4 regions of the Glaciimonas sp. GG7 genome follow, and region 3 is predicted to be linked to each of the others. Evidence: predicted binding sites of a transcription regulator. Region 3 holds the regulator's gene; each other region holds the start of a gene.
What was found. The regulator sigma-54, encoded in region 3, starts transcription at its own class of promoters, with help from an activator protein. The targets are predictions, from matches to a motif close to TGGCANGNAANCTGCTTT.
Positions count from the first base shown of each region.

Region 1: ACVBEF_RS15405 (pilin) is a predicted target of sigma-54. The motif match lies at 2,119-2,136, and genes of this name have one in related genera.
Region 2: pqqA (pyrroloquinoline quinone precursor peptide PqqA) is a predicted target of sigma-54. The motif match lies at 2,036-2,053, and genes of this name have one in related genera.
Region 4: ACVBEF_RS03530 (PQQ-dependent methanol/ethanol family dehydrogenase) is a predicted target of sigma-54. The motif match lies at 2,738-2,755, and genes of this name have one in related genera.

Region 1 covers NZ_JBRIIQ010000072.1:15,176-19,090, forward strand. Annotated here, with positions in the region: gene ACVBEF_RS15390 (RelA/SpoT family protein) at 1-803, opposite strand, end outside; gene rpoZ (DNA-directed RNA polymerase subunit omega) at 837-1,040, opposite strand; gene gmk (guanylate kinase) at 1,123-1,767, opposite strand; gene ACVBEF_RS15405 (pilin) at 2,199-2,645, shown strand; gene tfpZ (TfpX/TfpZ family type IV pilin accessory protein) at 2,788-3,567, shown strand; gene thrC (threonine synthase) at 3,790-3,915, shown strand, end outside.
Region 2 covers NZ_JBRIIQ010000099.1:3,898-7,812, forward strand. Annotated here, with positions in the region: gene ACVBEF_RS17560 (outer membrane protein assembly factor BamB family protein) at 1-1,235, shown strand, start outside; gene ACVBEF_RS17565 (c-type cytochrome) at 1,369-1,938, shown strand; gene pqqA (pyrroloquinoline quinone precursor peptide PqqA) at 2,214-2,288, shown strand; gene pqqB (pyrroloquinoline quinone biosynthesis protein PqqB) at 2,407-3,336, shown strand; gene pqqC (pyrroloquinoline-quinone synthase PqqC) at 3,333-3,915, shown strand, end outside.
Region 3 covers NZ_JBRIIQ010000026.1:41,647-45,561, reverse strand. Annotated here, with positions in the region: gene lptC (LPS export ABC transporter periplasmic protein LptC) at 1-532, shown strand, start outside; gene lptA (lipopolysaccharide transport periplasmic protein LptA) at 598-1,137, shown strand; gene lptB (LPS export ABC transporter ATP-binding protein) at 1,139-1,888, shown strand; gene ACVBEF_RS08755 (RNA polymerase factor sigma-54) at 1,961-3,448, shown strand; gene hpf (ribosome hibernation-promoting factor, HPF/YfiA family) at 3,549-3,899, shown strand.
Region 4 covers NZ_JBRIIQ010000007.1:48,406-52,320, forward strand. Annotated here, with positions in the region: gene apnL (D-apionate lactonase) at 1-27, shown strand, start outside; gene ACVBEF_RS03525 (hypothetical protein) at 45-638, opposite strand; gene ACVBEF_RS03530 (PQQ-dependent methanol/ethanol family dehydrogenase) at 902-2,617, opposite strand; gene ACVBEF_RS03535 (porin) at 2,902-3,915, opposite strand, start outside.

The DNA.
Region 1 (3,915 bases), on a different contig from region 3:
GTCGCGATCAGAGTCGAATTCACCGATTCCAGAATCTTACTGACAACTTCGCGGCGATTGCCGCGTGCTGCTTTGACAGCTTTTTGTAGAGTGCGGTGGCGTAGCGGATGCAAATGCGAGAACGACAGTTCTTGTAACTCGCGATAAATATTGTTTAAACCAAGGCGATGCGCAATCGGCACATAGACTTCCATCGTTTCACGGGCGATGCGCCGCTTTTTCTCTGGAGCCATCACCCCCAACGTGCGCATGTTGTGCAGTCGGTCGGCTAACTTGACCAGGATCACGCGCACATCGCGCGCCATTGCCAGCAACATTTTGCGGAAATTTTCTGCTTGCGCTTCGATTTGACTTTGAAATTCGATTTTGTCGAGTTTGGAAAGACCATCCACCAGACTTGCCACCGGCGCACCAAAGCGCTCGATCAGCTCTTCTTTTTTGACATCCTGATCCTCCATCACATCGTGCAGGAGGGCAGCCATAATCGCTTGCGCGTCAAGCTTCCAGTCGGCGCAAATTTCGGCCACTGCAATGGGATGGGAAATATACGGCTCGCCTGATTTACGCATCTGTCCCAGATGCATTTCATCTGAAAAACGATATGCTTCCTTGACCTTCTTCAGTTCAGAGGGACTCAGGTATTGGGCAAGTTTGGTAGTTAGGTGGGTGATCGATGCAACGCCGTGGTGGGATGCAGGCTGATCGATAAATGGTGCAGGTTTACTAGTTTTGGCAGGGCGGGGCGAAGCAGCTCGTTTAGGAGCGGCTGATGGCAAGGTCGAATCTGGTGGTATCAGGTTCATACAATATAGACAACAGCCGCAGCACGTTGGAGATTAACCGGGTACTTTTTTTAGCATTTCAATACCAACTTTTCCAGCAGCAATTTCACGCAGGGCAATCACCGTTGGTTTGTCTTTCGCGTCTACTTTAGGGGTATGACCTTGCAGTAGCTGGCGCGCGCGATAGGTTGCCGAAAGAGTCAGTTGAAAGCGGTTAGGGATGTGTTTGATGCAATCTTCAATAGTGATGCGAGCCATACGTTCTCCGAAAAACAGGGTCATTGCTAATCTTGCCAGTCGCACCAATTTTATCGGTGTTGGCAGCAAGATTAACCGGGTCTTAGCTTAAATTGGCATGAATGCCAAGTTGTGCAAATAAGGATGCGTTACGTGATGCTTGTTGCGAAAAACGACAACGTGTCGCTTTGACAATTGCTGTCAGTTCCGACAAAGCATCAGAAAATTCTCGGTTGATAATAACATATTCAGACTCCGGGGCATGCGCGATTTCCCCGCCAGCAGCCAGAATTCGGCGTGTAATGACCTGGGGCTCATCCTGTCCGCGTTTCTTTAGTCGGTCTTCCAGTGCCGCGATGGATGGTGGAAGTATAAAAATACCCACTGCATGCGGGAATTGTTTCTTGACCTGCTGCGCACCTTGCCAGTCGATTTCTAGTAATACGTCAGTACCCTCTTGCATCTGTTCGATAATCGACAAGCGCGAAGTGCCGTAATAGTTGCCATGAACTTCTGCCCACTCAAGAAACTCGCCTTGCTTGTGTCGTGCACGGAAATCCTCAACCGACGTAAAGTGATATTCACGACCGTTTTTTTCTTTAGTGCGAGGTGGGCGTGTTGTAAACGAAATGGAGAGTTTAATCTCCTGATCCTGGGCCAGCAACGCGTTCACCAAGGTCGATTTCCCAGCTCCCGACGGTGCGACCACCATGAATAAGCTGCCGGACATTGGATGCTCGTCGGGCATGGCAGCGACGCTAAGGAGTTCGTTGGGGGGGATAGGTAATAGTGGCGGCGTCATGGCGGTTGGAATATTCGCAAACAAAGGAGGCGAGTCACTGTGCGCACTGTACGTATTGTTATTAATGACGACTGAGCGGTGACTCGCAGCTAGCCCACGATTGTATCAGCGCAGAGACATGGTTGCAGAGGGGATAATGGCTTATCTGGTGTCACTGTGATGAACAAATTAGGATTTTTTAGAGAAAACACAAAAAAGTGACGATTTTGGTCATGTCAGGCGGCAAAATAGCCCAATTTTGTCGACTCTTTTACCCGAAGACTCAGTATTTTGTTTCATTGACTGGCGGCAATGCGTTGGCATGTTTTCTGCTTTACACCGAAAGTAGTTTAAACCGAATCCATAAGGAGTTTTGTATGAATCAAATTTTCCGTCGTATGTCGAGCAAAGCACAAAAAGGTTTCACGCTCATTGAATTGATGATCGTTGTTGCGATTATCGGTATTTTGGCTGCAGTAGCGATCCCGCAATATGCAAACTACACAAATCGCGCCAATGCTGCGGGCACGATTGGCGAATTAGCTGTCTATAAAACAGCCATTGCTGACTGTGCTAATGGATTAGGCCTTGGCACTGGAGCTATAGCGGGTTGTGCCGCTGGCGCCAATGGCGTGCCTGCAATTACATTGTCAACTAATATTGTTTCTCTCGCGATCCCGACCACTGGTGTCATGACCGGAACTAGCAAGGCAACAACCTCGGCGAATGTTGCGATGGGTTTTGTTGATACGCCAACGGTTGCTGCTACGGCTATCAACTGGGTGATGACCGGTACAATTTGTGATGCAAATCGCGGTATGAAGGTCGGTCAAGGCGATTGTTAATACTTTTTTACAGATTGTTGTTACCGATTAAAAACTAGGGTGCCTTCGGGTACTCTATTTTTTTGCATGCAATATTCAGTATTTTTAATATATACACCGCTGTCACCAGGCGTTGTTTCCTCATTTTTGAACACGTTAACTCATGAAAAAGAAAATTCGTGCTGGCTTAATACACTTACTGATCAGCATTTTTCTTGTTTCAAGCGTCATGGCTTTCGTCCTGCTGGTCTGTTATCCAACGCCTTACTTCGAGGCAACCGGGGTCGGGCAATTGTTAATTGTTCTGGCGACTGTCGATGTCTGTCTGGGACCGCTACTCACACTGATTATTTTTAATCCCGCAAAGAAATGGTTGAAATTCGAATTGGCTTTTATTGTCATTTTGCAACTTTCTGCATTGTTATACGGAGTCGCGACGGTATTTGCCGGACGTCCCGTTTATCTTGTATTTGATGCTAACGGATTATTTACGTTGGTTTCTGCCTATCAAATTCCTGAAATAGAATTGAAGAAAGAGCATTTTCCCGGATTATCTACCACCGGGCCAAAGCTTGTCGGTGCACAAATTCCGATGACCAGAGAAGAGCGTAAAAATTACATTGCGGAGGCGGTAAAAGAACGTGTTGATTTACCTCGCATGCTGCAATACCACGTTCCCTACGAAACCCTGGTCAAGGATGTCAAAACTAACATGCGGCCTATTGCTGCTCTGCTCCGTCACAAGTCGCCCGGAAAAGTAGCTGAAACAACGCAACTCCTCAACGACGTCGCCAGTAGCAGCGGTTTGCGGTTGGATGAACTTGCCTTTCTTCCGTTGACCACGCGCGAAAACATCCTGACCGTCATTGTTCGGCGTAGCGATGCCAGTATCGTGAAAATTTTGCTGATTACTCCTCCTCTTTTGTCGCACGATTTTCATTAAGATCAATCGCAACATCAGGGATGCGAGAACTATAAAAAATTTTCTATTGGGAAATAGTCGTGCTTTCCCAGTCAGACCCGCTTCAGCTTCCAACCTGCGTCAGCCGTCTGGCACAATCGGACGCTATAATGCAGCTCGACGGTCTACGCGCAATGGCGTGCCTGACCAGGCAGTATTGATATCCCCTCCGCACTCACAGATTTATACAAATACATCCAATTTATGCAATACGTCTCCACGCGCGGCCACGCTACGGCTCAATCTTTTTCCTCTATTTTGCTAGGCGGTCTGGCCCCGGATGGTGGGTTATATCTGCCAGAAACCTATCCGCAAGTCAGTGCTGCTGAG
Region 2 (3,915 bases), on a different contig from region 3:
ACATGGGCACATTGGATTCCAAACTCATTGCGCTCGACACCAAGACCGGCAAATTGTTGTGGGAAACTGAGATCGCCGATCCTGAAAAAGGTTACAGCGAAACAATGGCCCCGACAGTGGCTGACGGCAAAGTCTTAATCGGCACCAACGGTGGCGAATACGGCATCCGCGGCTTCGTCAAGGCGTTCGATGCTGCGACTGGCAAACTGGTCTGGACTTTCTATACCATCCCAGAAAAAGGCCACGAAGGCGTGTGGGCTACAACGGATGCAACCGGTCGTGATATGCACCGTGATATCGCTGCTGAAAAAGTCGCTTTCGCTAAAAAATCTGACTTCCACGAGACCTTGGGTGGCGGTGTCTGGACGACTCCGGCGATCGATCGCGCTACTAACACCGTCTTTTTCGTCGTCGGCAATCCATCGCCTGACTTGTACGGTGCTGAGCGTCCGGGCGACAATTTGTATACCGATTCACTGGTTGCCATTGACCTCTCAACCGGCAAATACAAATGGCACTCACAGTACATCGCACATGACGTGTGGGATCTGGATGCAGTGAGCCCACCGATTCTGGTGGATGTCAAAGACAAGAACGGCAAGATGATTCCAGGCGTGATCCACGGCGGCAAAACCGGCCATGTGTATGTGCATGATCGTAGCAATGGCAACTTGATTCGCTTCTCAGACGCTATGGTCCCACAAGAAAATATGTGGACCCTGCCGACTGCTACCGGTGCACGTATGTTGCCGGGCGCAAACGGTGGTGTGGAATGGTCACCGATGGCCTACAACGCTGGCGCACGCTTGACCTATGCGCTGAACCTGAATCAACCGATGACGTATCAGGTCGATGGTTCAAATTATCCGAACGGCAAATTGTGGCTGGGCGGCGCGTTTAAAAATGCAGCTGGCGAAGAGCAATCAGGCAACGTTACCGCTGTGAATATCGACACCGGCAAAATCGCATGGCAAACCAAAACCGCTCAACCGATGATCGGTGGCGCCTTGGCGACAGCGGGTAATCTGGTGTTTGCGGGCGAAGGCAATGGTTTGTTCAATGCCTACGATGCTAAAACCGGCAAAGTGCTATGGCAATACCAGTGCGGTGCAGGTGTTAATGCGCCACCAGTGTCGTACATGGTCAACGGTAAGCAATACATTGCCGTTGCTGCTGGCGGCAACTCGCAAATGGACTTCAAACGCGGCAATAGCGTGATGGTGTTTGGTCTGTAAGTGCATGGTAATAGCGGCATATATATTGCTTTAGGCTGCTGATTTAACCAAAAAAGAGAACGCGACGCACATCGTCGCGGTCTCTTTTTTATTCTTTACTAGGTATAGAAACAAAATGAAAGTAACTCACCTGATGCTTGCGGCAAGTTTTGCTGCCCTGTCCGCCCTGTCCTTTCAAAGCCACGCTGCTGATATTGAAGCTGGAAAGACCAAAGCGGCCGCCTGCATGGCCTGTCATGGCGTGGCGGGCAACTCAACCATGCCGCTCATTCCGGTGTTAGCCGGACAGAATGCGCGTTACCTGTACCTGGAATTGCGTGACTTTAAAGAAGGTGCGCGTGTCAATCCGATGATGTCCCCGATGGCGGCGAATCTGTCTAAGGAAGACATGCAGGATCTGGCGGCCTATTTTGCTGCGCAAACGCCGACTGCGATCGATTTCAAGGCTGATCCTGACCGTGTAAAACTAGGATTTGCAAAGTCCGAAGAAGTGCTGTGTTCGATGTGCCACCTCGGCGGAATGAAGGGGCAGAATGAAATCCCGAAACTGTCCGGTCAGCATTACGAGTACATCAAAAAACAACTGATGGATTTCAAAGCACGCGATCGGCACAACGATGCGGGCAATATGACGTCCGTTGCGAAAACATTAAGTGACGACGATATTGTTAATCTTGCGCAATACATCGCCAATATTCATTAAAACAGTCATCGTCCGAAATATGAACAATGCAAACCGCAACTGCTCCAATTTGGAACGCCACTCAATGAACCGCAGGTAGTGGCGGACCAGAAAAATTGGGCATGAAAGTTGCTGCAATTTGTGGTGATTGTCTGAAACGTCAGTGTACTTACTGATCAGTTACTGATGAGCGTACAATCATTTACATATAGTCAACTTGCAATACCATTAAATATGTTGTAATACCGAGTAGTAACCGTTGTACTTTATTAATGTAAAAAAACTGGAGATTTAATATGAATTGGACTAAACCTGCATTTACAGATCTACGTTTTGGTTTTGAAATCACAATGTACATTGCGAATCGTTAATTGATTCTCAGGCGGCGATGGGTAAAACCAATCGCCGCCTTTATTACTGGCCTCAGATGTAGTCTCACGTTTTACTCTCTTCCGTCGTTCCGTATTTCTTACCCACTCCATAACAACAATAATGAAAATCATCGTATTAGGCTCGGCCGCAGGTGGTGGCTTTCCGCAATGGAACTGCAATTGCAGCAATTGCAATGGCGTGCGCAATGGCACCATGAACGCTACGGCCCGTACACAATCATCGATTGCTGTCTCAGCCAATGGGTACGATTGGGTATTGATCAACGCCTCGCCGGATATTCTGACCCAGATTCGCAACACCCCCGCTTTGCAACCGAACCGCAAGCAACGCGACACCGGCATTGCGGCGGTGATCCTGATGGATGCGCAAATCGATCACGTGACCGGATTGTTGATGCTGCGCGAGAACCGCACACCGTTGCAGCTCTATTGCACGCCATCGGTCCGGGATGACCTGACCACCGGTTTGCCGCTCATGCACGTGCTGTCGCATTATTGCGACGTGCAATGGCATGCGTTGCCGACCAATGAATTTACTCCCCACACCGCCATTGAAGTGCCGGGAATCGAGGGTATTCGCTTCACGCCGCTGGCGCTGAAAAGCAAAGCGCCACCGTATTCTCCGCACCGTGCCGACCCGCAACCGGGCGACAACATCGGGCTGATGATCGAAGATATCGCTACCGGCAAAAAGCTGTTTTATGCGCCCGGTCTGGGTGAGATCGAACCGCACGTTGACGCTGCAATGCAAGCCGCCGATTGCCTGCTGGTCGATGGCACGCTATGGACTGAGGATGAAATGATTACCCTGGGCTTCTCTAAAAAGAAATCCGCCGACATGGGCCATCTGCCGCAAACCGGTGATGGCGGCATGATCGCCGTACTCGATGCCGTGGGCGCACGCCGCAAAATTCTCATTCACATCAACAACACTAACCCGATTCTGGACGCCGACTCTCACCAGCGTGCGACCCTGACCCAACACGGCATTGAAGTCGCCTTTGACGGCATGGAGATTGTTTTATGACGACTATCACGTTGGCAGAGAAGATAGCGGTAACCATCGACAGCGCGCCCTGGAACCGTGAAGAATTTGAGGCGCAATTGCGTGCTAAAGGCGCGGGCTATCACATCCATCATCCGTTTAACGTCAAGATGACCAACGGTCAACTGAGCGATGATCAGGTACGCGGCTGGGTCGCCAACCGGTTTTACTATCAAATCAAAATTCCGCAAAAAGATGGCGCGATCATTGCCAATTGCGATGACCGCGAGACCCGCCGCAAATGGGTGTTGCGCATCCTCGATCACGACGGCTGGGAAGACAATGCTGGTGGCATGGAAGCCTGGACCGCGCTGGGCGAAGCGGTCGGGATTCCCCGCGCTGATTTATGGTCGTTGAAACATGTCGTGCCGGGCGTGCGCTTTGCGGTCGATGCGTATGTCAACTTTGCCAAGCAGTCGCCGTGGCAAGAGGCAGTCTGCTCGTCGCTCACCGAAATGTTCGCTCCGAAGATACACAAAGACAGATTATCGAACTGGCCGCAGCATTACCCTTGGATCGACACGGCTGGCCTCCAGTATTTCCGCAGTCGCATTTCGCTTG
Region 3 (3,915 bases):
GTTAGCTAGCTTCTGGATCATGGAAGTCATGAATAGAAATACAGAAAAAATGCTGCCCGGTGCACCGCGTGTCGCGCCTGACTATTACGTCGAAAATTTCAACTACGTCCAACTGGCCCCAAATGGTCTGCCGCGCTACAACATTGCAGGCCAGCGCCTCACGCATAACCCAAGCGACGACTCCTTTGACGTCAAGCTGCCGGTGATCCATAGTCTTGACAAAGAAAAACCACCGATGTCCTTACGCTCAAACACCGCCAGGATTGAAGACAACAATAGCAAGGTCAATATGTACGGCAATGTCGTTGCCGATCGCCCGGCAACGCCGACCTCGTCAAAACTGCATCTGGAGTCTGAATACCTGCTGCTACTGCCGGACGACGATATTATTAAAAGCGATAAACCGGTCGAGATTACGATAGATCAATCGAAAATGACCGGCACTGGTATGGTTGCTAACAATGCCACACTGGAATTGCGCCTGCTCAGCAATGTCCGCGGCACTTATCGCGCAACACCGCGCCAACCTTAAGCGATGCCGAATCTGTCGAGATCGTGCTCTGCCCCGTCATACCGTTATTTATTTCCAGGATTTTTATGAAACGTATTCTTTTTTTATCGCTACTGGCACTACAACTGACCTTCATGTCAGGTGCGCAGGCAGAGAAAGCTGATGCCACCAAGCCCTCCAATGTCGAAGCAAACCAGTTCACGTTAGATGACGTGAAACAAGTCAAAATATTTACCGGGAATGTTATTTTAACCCGCGGCACGCTGATCATGAAGGCGGAAAAAGTGGTCGTCACGACGGATCCGGCTGGTTACCAATTCGCGGTCTTGTACGCGGCACCGGGCGGACTGGCGACCTTCCGCCAAAAGCGCGACGGCGGCCCTGATTTGTGGATCGATGGCGAAGCGGAACGCATCGAATACGACGACAAAACCGAAATCGTTAAATTGTTTTCGAAGGCCCAGATGCGACGCCTGCAAGGCACTAAACCTACCGATGTCGTCAATGGCGCATTTATCTCCTACGATAGTCGCGCTGAATTTTACTCGGTCAATAATGATGTTTCCGGCACCAGCTTGCCGGGTGGCGGCCGTATTAAAGCGGTCATCGAACCGAAAGGGAAATGAGATGACTACCGCTTCCAGTACGCTGATTGTCAAAGGGCTACAAAAGAGTTACGGCGCGCGCCAGGTCGTGCGTGACGTATCGTTGAACGTCAAAAATGGCGAGGTAGTTGGTCTGCTTGGACCCAATGGCGCAGGTAAAACGACCTCGTTCTACATGATCGTAGGGCTAGTGCCAGCCGATGGCGGTGCGATTGATCTTGATGGCGTCGATATCTCGCGCTTGCCGATTCACCAACGGGCGGTGCTTGGTTTGTCTTATTTGCCGCAAGAAGCGTCAGTATTTCGTAAACTAACGGTAGAAGACAATATCCGTGCGGTGCTTGAGCTTCAGCGCCCGAACGGCGTGGCCCTCACCAAGCAGGAGCTCTCGGACAAGCTTGAGTCCCTTCTACAAGAATTACAAATTGAAAAGCTACGCGATAGTCAGGCACTGTCCCTGTCGGGCGGTGAGCGACGACGGGTAGAAATCGCCCGCGCTTTAGCCACCAATCCGCGCTTCGTGCTGCTTGATGAGCCATTCGCAGGGATTGATCCGATTGCCGTGATTGAAATTCAGCGCATCGTCCGTTTTCTGAAAGAACGCGGTATCGGCGTCTTGATTACTGACCATAACGTGCGCGAAACGCTCGGCATTTGCGACCGGGCGTACATCATCAACCAAGGTAGCGTGTTGGCCAGCGGCAGTCCGGACGACATCATCGCCGATGAATCTGTACGACGCGTGTATCTGGGCGAACATTTCCGCATGTAGTTTTGGCATCTAGCTTCCATGTAGTTTCATCATGTAACGCAGGCAACGCACTACCAGGAACCCTCAGGGCCCATGAAACAATCGCTCCAACTCCGTACCTCCCAGCATCTGGCGCTGACACCGCAGTTGCAGCAATCGATACGATTGTTGCAATTGTCTACGCTAGAGCTGCATCAGGAACTGGAACATATTCTGTCCGAGAATCCGCTGTTGGAGCGTCTCGACGATCCACTCGACAACTCAGTCAGACTGTTGGCTGATGGTGCCATTAACACAACGACGTCAACGATGGATGCCCCGACGGGGGACAGCGAAGTCAGCAGTTCACCGATCGAGCCAGAAGGTAGCAGCGAAGTTGCCGATACCGGCGATAACAATCAGGATAAAGATAGCGGCGACACCGAATGGAGTTTTGACGATGTTGCCCGTACCTCCAAGGCACCCGACGATGAGGATGCGCGACCGCAGCTAGAAGCCTGCGTCACAACCTTGCGCGAACATTTGCTCAAGCAGATGCAAGAAGTAGTCGATCTCCAACGCGACCGCGCACTCATCGAATTAATCATTGATGCAGTCGATGAGAACGGCTACCTGGAAGAGTCGCTGGAGGATATCTACGCACGTCTGCCTGAGCAACTTGAGATCGACATCGACGAATTATCGATGGCGCTGAAGATGGTCCAAAGTTTTGATCCGACAGGCGTCGGCGCTCGGGACGCCTCTGAATGTCTGGCGCTGCAAATTAAAGCGTTTCCAAAAATACCATTCGTCACGCGTCGTCTGGCGCTGACAATTGTGCAAAATTTTCTGACTTTATTTGCCCAACGCGATTTCAATAAAATCAAAAAAGCGCTGGAGTGCGATGACGAAGATTTACGTGAAGCGCAAGTCGTTATCAGACAATGCAATCCGCATCCTGGCGCAACTTTCGCCGGAAGCGCCTCAGATTATGTCGTGCCGGACGTGATTGTGAGAAAAACAAAGAATGGCTGGCAAGTCATGCTCAACAATGACGTGATGCCCCGACTGCGCGTTAATGCCCTCTACGCCAATATTCTTAAGCAAAGCAAAACCGAAGGATCACTCGGTTCTCAACTGCAAGAGGCGAAGTGGTTGATCAAAAATATGCGTCAGCGCTTCGACACTATCCTCCGTGTCGCCCAGGCAATTGTAGAGCGTCAGAGGAACTTTTTTTCGCACGGCGCGGTCGCCATGCGGCCTCTTGTGTTGCGTGAAATAGCTGATACACTAGGATTACACGAGAGCACTATCTCGCGTGTAACGACTCAGAAATACATGCTCACCCCTCACGGGATGTTCGAATTAAAGTATTTCTTCGGCAGCCATGTTGCTACAGAGGCAGGTGGAGAGGCTTCCTCAACGGCAATACGGGCTTTGATCAAACAACTCATAGGAGCGGAAGATTCTAAAAGCCCTTTCTCTGACAGCAAGATTGCCGACATGCTCGCGGAACAAGGTATGGTGGTTGCTCGCCGTACGGTCGCAAAATATCGCGAAGCACTCAGAATTCCGCCAGTCAATTTACGCAAATCTCTTTAGCTGTTTGCTCGTTTGCATAACCGTCGCTGTGTTCTGACTAGTCGACTCAACAAATTGATCACTGTCCGAACCGCCAACGAAAACTTGATAGGAGCGCAGTATGAATTTCACAATTAGTGGGCATCACCTCGACGTAACTCCCGCCATTCGCGAACACGTGCTAAACAAATTAGAGCGTATCAAGCGCCATTTCGATCAGGTCATCGATATTAGTGTGATCCTGACAGTCGACAAAATCACCGAGAAAGAAAAACGCCAGAAAGCTGAAATTAATCTGCGCGTAAAAGGCAAAGACCTGCATGCCGAGAGCATTGCGCATGACCTTTACGCTGCCATTGATTTGTTGATCGACAAACTCGATCGACAAGTGATTAAATATAAGGACAAACTACAGAACCACCAACACTCCGCAATCAAACATTTGCCTGAGGATCTACCCGCAGCGACGTGACGGTAGTGGTTATCTG
Region 4 (3,915 bases), on a different contig from region 3:
GGCTGCATCCATTTGCTCTGGAAATAAAGCACTCATCAATCCGATTAAGTCTGTTCTGGAGGAACGGCACACTTTTTTACAGGTGGCCCCTCTTCTGCTTGTTGCTCGTCCACAGCAGCATCGTCTGAAATTGATCCGGCGGGATGTATGCGTTGCGGTGATCGGAGTGCACCTTGCTCGACGACCTGACTACGCAACCATGGTGTCAGGTATTTCAGCAGATCGGTCGATGGTTCAGTAAATCCGGCCGGGAGTTCGCAGGCAGGCAATGGAGTTTCAGATGAGTCCGGTATCGCCTCAATGGTGACCTTACTTGACGTCGCACCGGGCTTCAAATAGTCGGCCCATACGCGCTTTCTTGAGATTAAATTTTGTATGAAATACATAGACTGTGCTTTTTTTTGCGCCGCATCGTCTGCCGTATTTGCACGCTCTTTATTGCCATCTCCTGACAAGCGCGCGCTCACGCGACTAGCAGAACTCAGCCCCGATTTGACCACCTCCACGGAACACAGGCCGCGCTTGATCAACAGTGATTGCGATTGGGATTGCGCAGATGAAGACTGGGTCTGAGAGACGGGCTCAAGCGATGTGTAGGTGGTCGATGTGGCAGGGGCTGAGAATGACGTGGTCTTCATGAAAAACTCCCATATTAAAATAATTAGTGGCTGTCAGATTAGCCCTAATCAGAGAATTTATCGACCCACAAAATAGCGCCGAATATCACAAACTGCTCAAAAATTCGTTCCTCCGTCGGGTTTAAAAATACGCCACGCGCGCACCATAAAAAAAAGCTGACAACCATTGTTGTCAGCCAAATCGCCCGAGGAGGAGAAAATATTTTAGCCATCCGCGTAATGAGATATTTCCTCTTCAATCTGAAGAGGAAATATTGTCATGTTTATGAAGCGCTGCTTAATTTGAAAACCCACACCGATCCGCCTTGCTCGATCGTATTGATTTTCTTGGCAACTTCACCGCCCCACAATGGCACCGCGCCACCCCAACCAGAGACCACAGCAACATACTGCGTATCGCCATCTTTCCATGTCACAGGGGGTGCTACGACACCAGAGCCGGTCTGGAATTTCCAGAGTTCTTTACCCGTTTTGGCATCCACTGCTTTAAGAAAGCCTTCCGGTGTGCCATAGAACACCAAGCCGCCAGCCGTCGTCATCACACCACCCCATAGCGGCGCGTTGTTTTTGATTTCCCAGACGATTTTTCCTGTCTTCGGATCGATGGCACGCATCGCACCGATGTAGTCGTCATTGATCGGACGGATAGTAAAACCGGCACCCAGATACGCGCTGCCTTTTTTGTAGCTGACCGGCTCGTTCCAGATATCCATACCCCATTCGTTGGCGGGTACATAGAACAGTTTAGTCTGCGGGCTATACGCCATTGGCATTTGATTTTTACCGCCGAGGAAGGCCGGTGCGACAAATGAGGTCGAGCCTTTTTTACCTTCTTCACCCTTGGTCGGATCGCCAGGACGTCCCGCTTCAAGGTATTCCGGACGGCCGGTTTTCAGATCAATTCCCGACGCCCAGGTAATCTTTTTAACGAACGGAAAGGCATTTTGCAATTTGCCGTTATTCGCATCAATGACATAAAAGAAACCGTTACGATCGGCTTTTCCGCCGTAGCGCTTGCCATCCATATCAAAGGTCACAAACTCATTGACGCCGTCATAATCCCAACCATCATGCGGGGTAGTCTGATAGCTCCATTTAATCTTGCCGGCGTCCAGATCGAGCGCGACGGTAGAGGATGAATAGAGGTTATCGCCAGGGCGCAAATGACTGTTCCACGGCGATGGATTGCCGGTACCGAAATACGCCAGACCGGTCGATGGATCGTATGTTCCACCCAACCAGGTAGCGCCCCCGCCGGTTTTCCACAAATCGCCCGGCCAGGAGGCATTGGTCGTGCCGGTAATCCCGTTTTCCACTGCCTTACCGTCTTTGTCGTATTTATAGCCCATGTGGCCTTCGATCATTGGACGCGACCAGATCAACTGACCGGTACGCGGATTGCGCGCATCGACGCGTCCAACCACGCCAAATTCACCGCCGGACACGCCAGTCAGCAACAAACCTTTGGCAATCAAGGGTGCCGCAGACATCGAATAACCGGCGGCATAATCGGCGACTTTTTCTTTCCAGACGATCTTGCCGGTATCCTGATCCAGGGCGACCAATTGCGCGTCGAGCGTGCCGAAAATTACCAGATTTTCATACAAGGCCGCACCGCGATTGACCACATCGCAGCAAGGCATGATGCCGTCTGGCAGCCGGTGTTCATACTTCCATATTTTCGCGCCGGTCTTCATATCGATGGCATAAATGCGCGAGTACGAACCGGTCACAAACATCTTGCCGTTATAGATCAACGGCTGCGATTCTTGTCCGCGCTGCTTTTCTCCGCCGAACGAAAAAGACCAGGCTGGCGTGAGCTTGCTGACCGTCTTGGTATTGATCTGCGTGAGCGTGGAATAGCGCTGCCCTTCCGTGCCCATTCCCCACGTCAGCACTGTGCCTGGCGCTTTGGCGTCGTTGGCAATCATGGCATCGGTGACGTTCGGGACCGGGGCCGCAAACGCGCTGCTGAGCATCGCGCCGAACAGCACTCCTGTGAGTTTCTTATGCATGTCTTCCTCCACTGTTTTAATTGAACGTATTAATCGAATGTTTTAATCGAATATTTTCTTTTCAGCCTATTCGTCACAGCTCTATAGGCAAGGTGCATGCCATCTGTCGCCAAGACCCATAACTCTGTCGGTTGCTGCACCAAAGCCAATATATGTTCCCTGCTGAACTGCGCTAAAACTTAGCAACTGTCTCAGAACTGAACAGATCAAGAGAAGAAGGCTGGCGTTGGGCAAGGACCGTCAAACAACTAGAACGTATGCTTGATACCCACTTCAACAGCAGTGGTTGTTTTGCCGCCGCTCGCCAGGTAGACATTGTTATTGGCGACACCAAACGCCGCGCCAGTCGTATAACCGTTGCCAGCCTTCACACCGGCGAGCAAGCCGTAAAGCGTGGTGCGCTTCGACAAGGCGTAGTCATCGCTCAGAATCAATGTTCTGGAGGTATCGCTGGTACCGTCTTTGTTATTGGAATAGTAGTAAGCCAGCGTGGCCGTATTGGCAACCGAGGTCCGATAATTCAAACCCGCCCCATACACCCGATACTGCGCTAGCTCAACGCCGGAAGATGGATCGCTGTTTTTATTGTTGAGGTAGTTGACCGTCAGTGTGGCATCGCCAAACGCGTAAGCCGCACCTACGCTGTATTTTCTGGTTTGCGTGCCGGTTCCACCCACCAATGCGGCCTTCTGACCGTTATCAGACTGGTAGGCCGCCGATAGCGTGACCGGGCCGGTATAGACCGCACCCAACGCGATGACACGGTTGGCGGCGTTGCTGCCAGCGACTTCGCCGAAGCTATATGAACCGTTCAGATTAACGTCTGCAATTTTGGTGCTCAGCGCCAAAGCATTGGCGACGAAAACATCAATCGGCGTATTTGAATTCGCTGGTGCAGTGGCGGTGCCGACATTCAACGGACTTTGCGTCAACGCCCATGAAATCAGGCCCGAAAAGGTTTCTTTCAACCCGCGCGGATCGGTCGCAGCAAAGGCCAGCACGGCAGGCGAATATTGTTTACCCAGAGTAATCGTTCCGTAGCTATTGGACAGACCAATATTCGATTGACGTCCGAACAGGCCACCCCATTGACCGCCTTGACCGGTACTGGCAAAGAAATGGCCTTCAAGATTGAAATTCGCTTTCAGACCGCCGCCCAAATCTTCCGCACCTTTAAATCCAAAAATACTCGGTGTCACGCCGCCAGTGTTTAATGCAGTGACGCTGCCCGTACCGCCGGAAGGCGTCTTTTGATTGTTGAC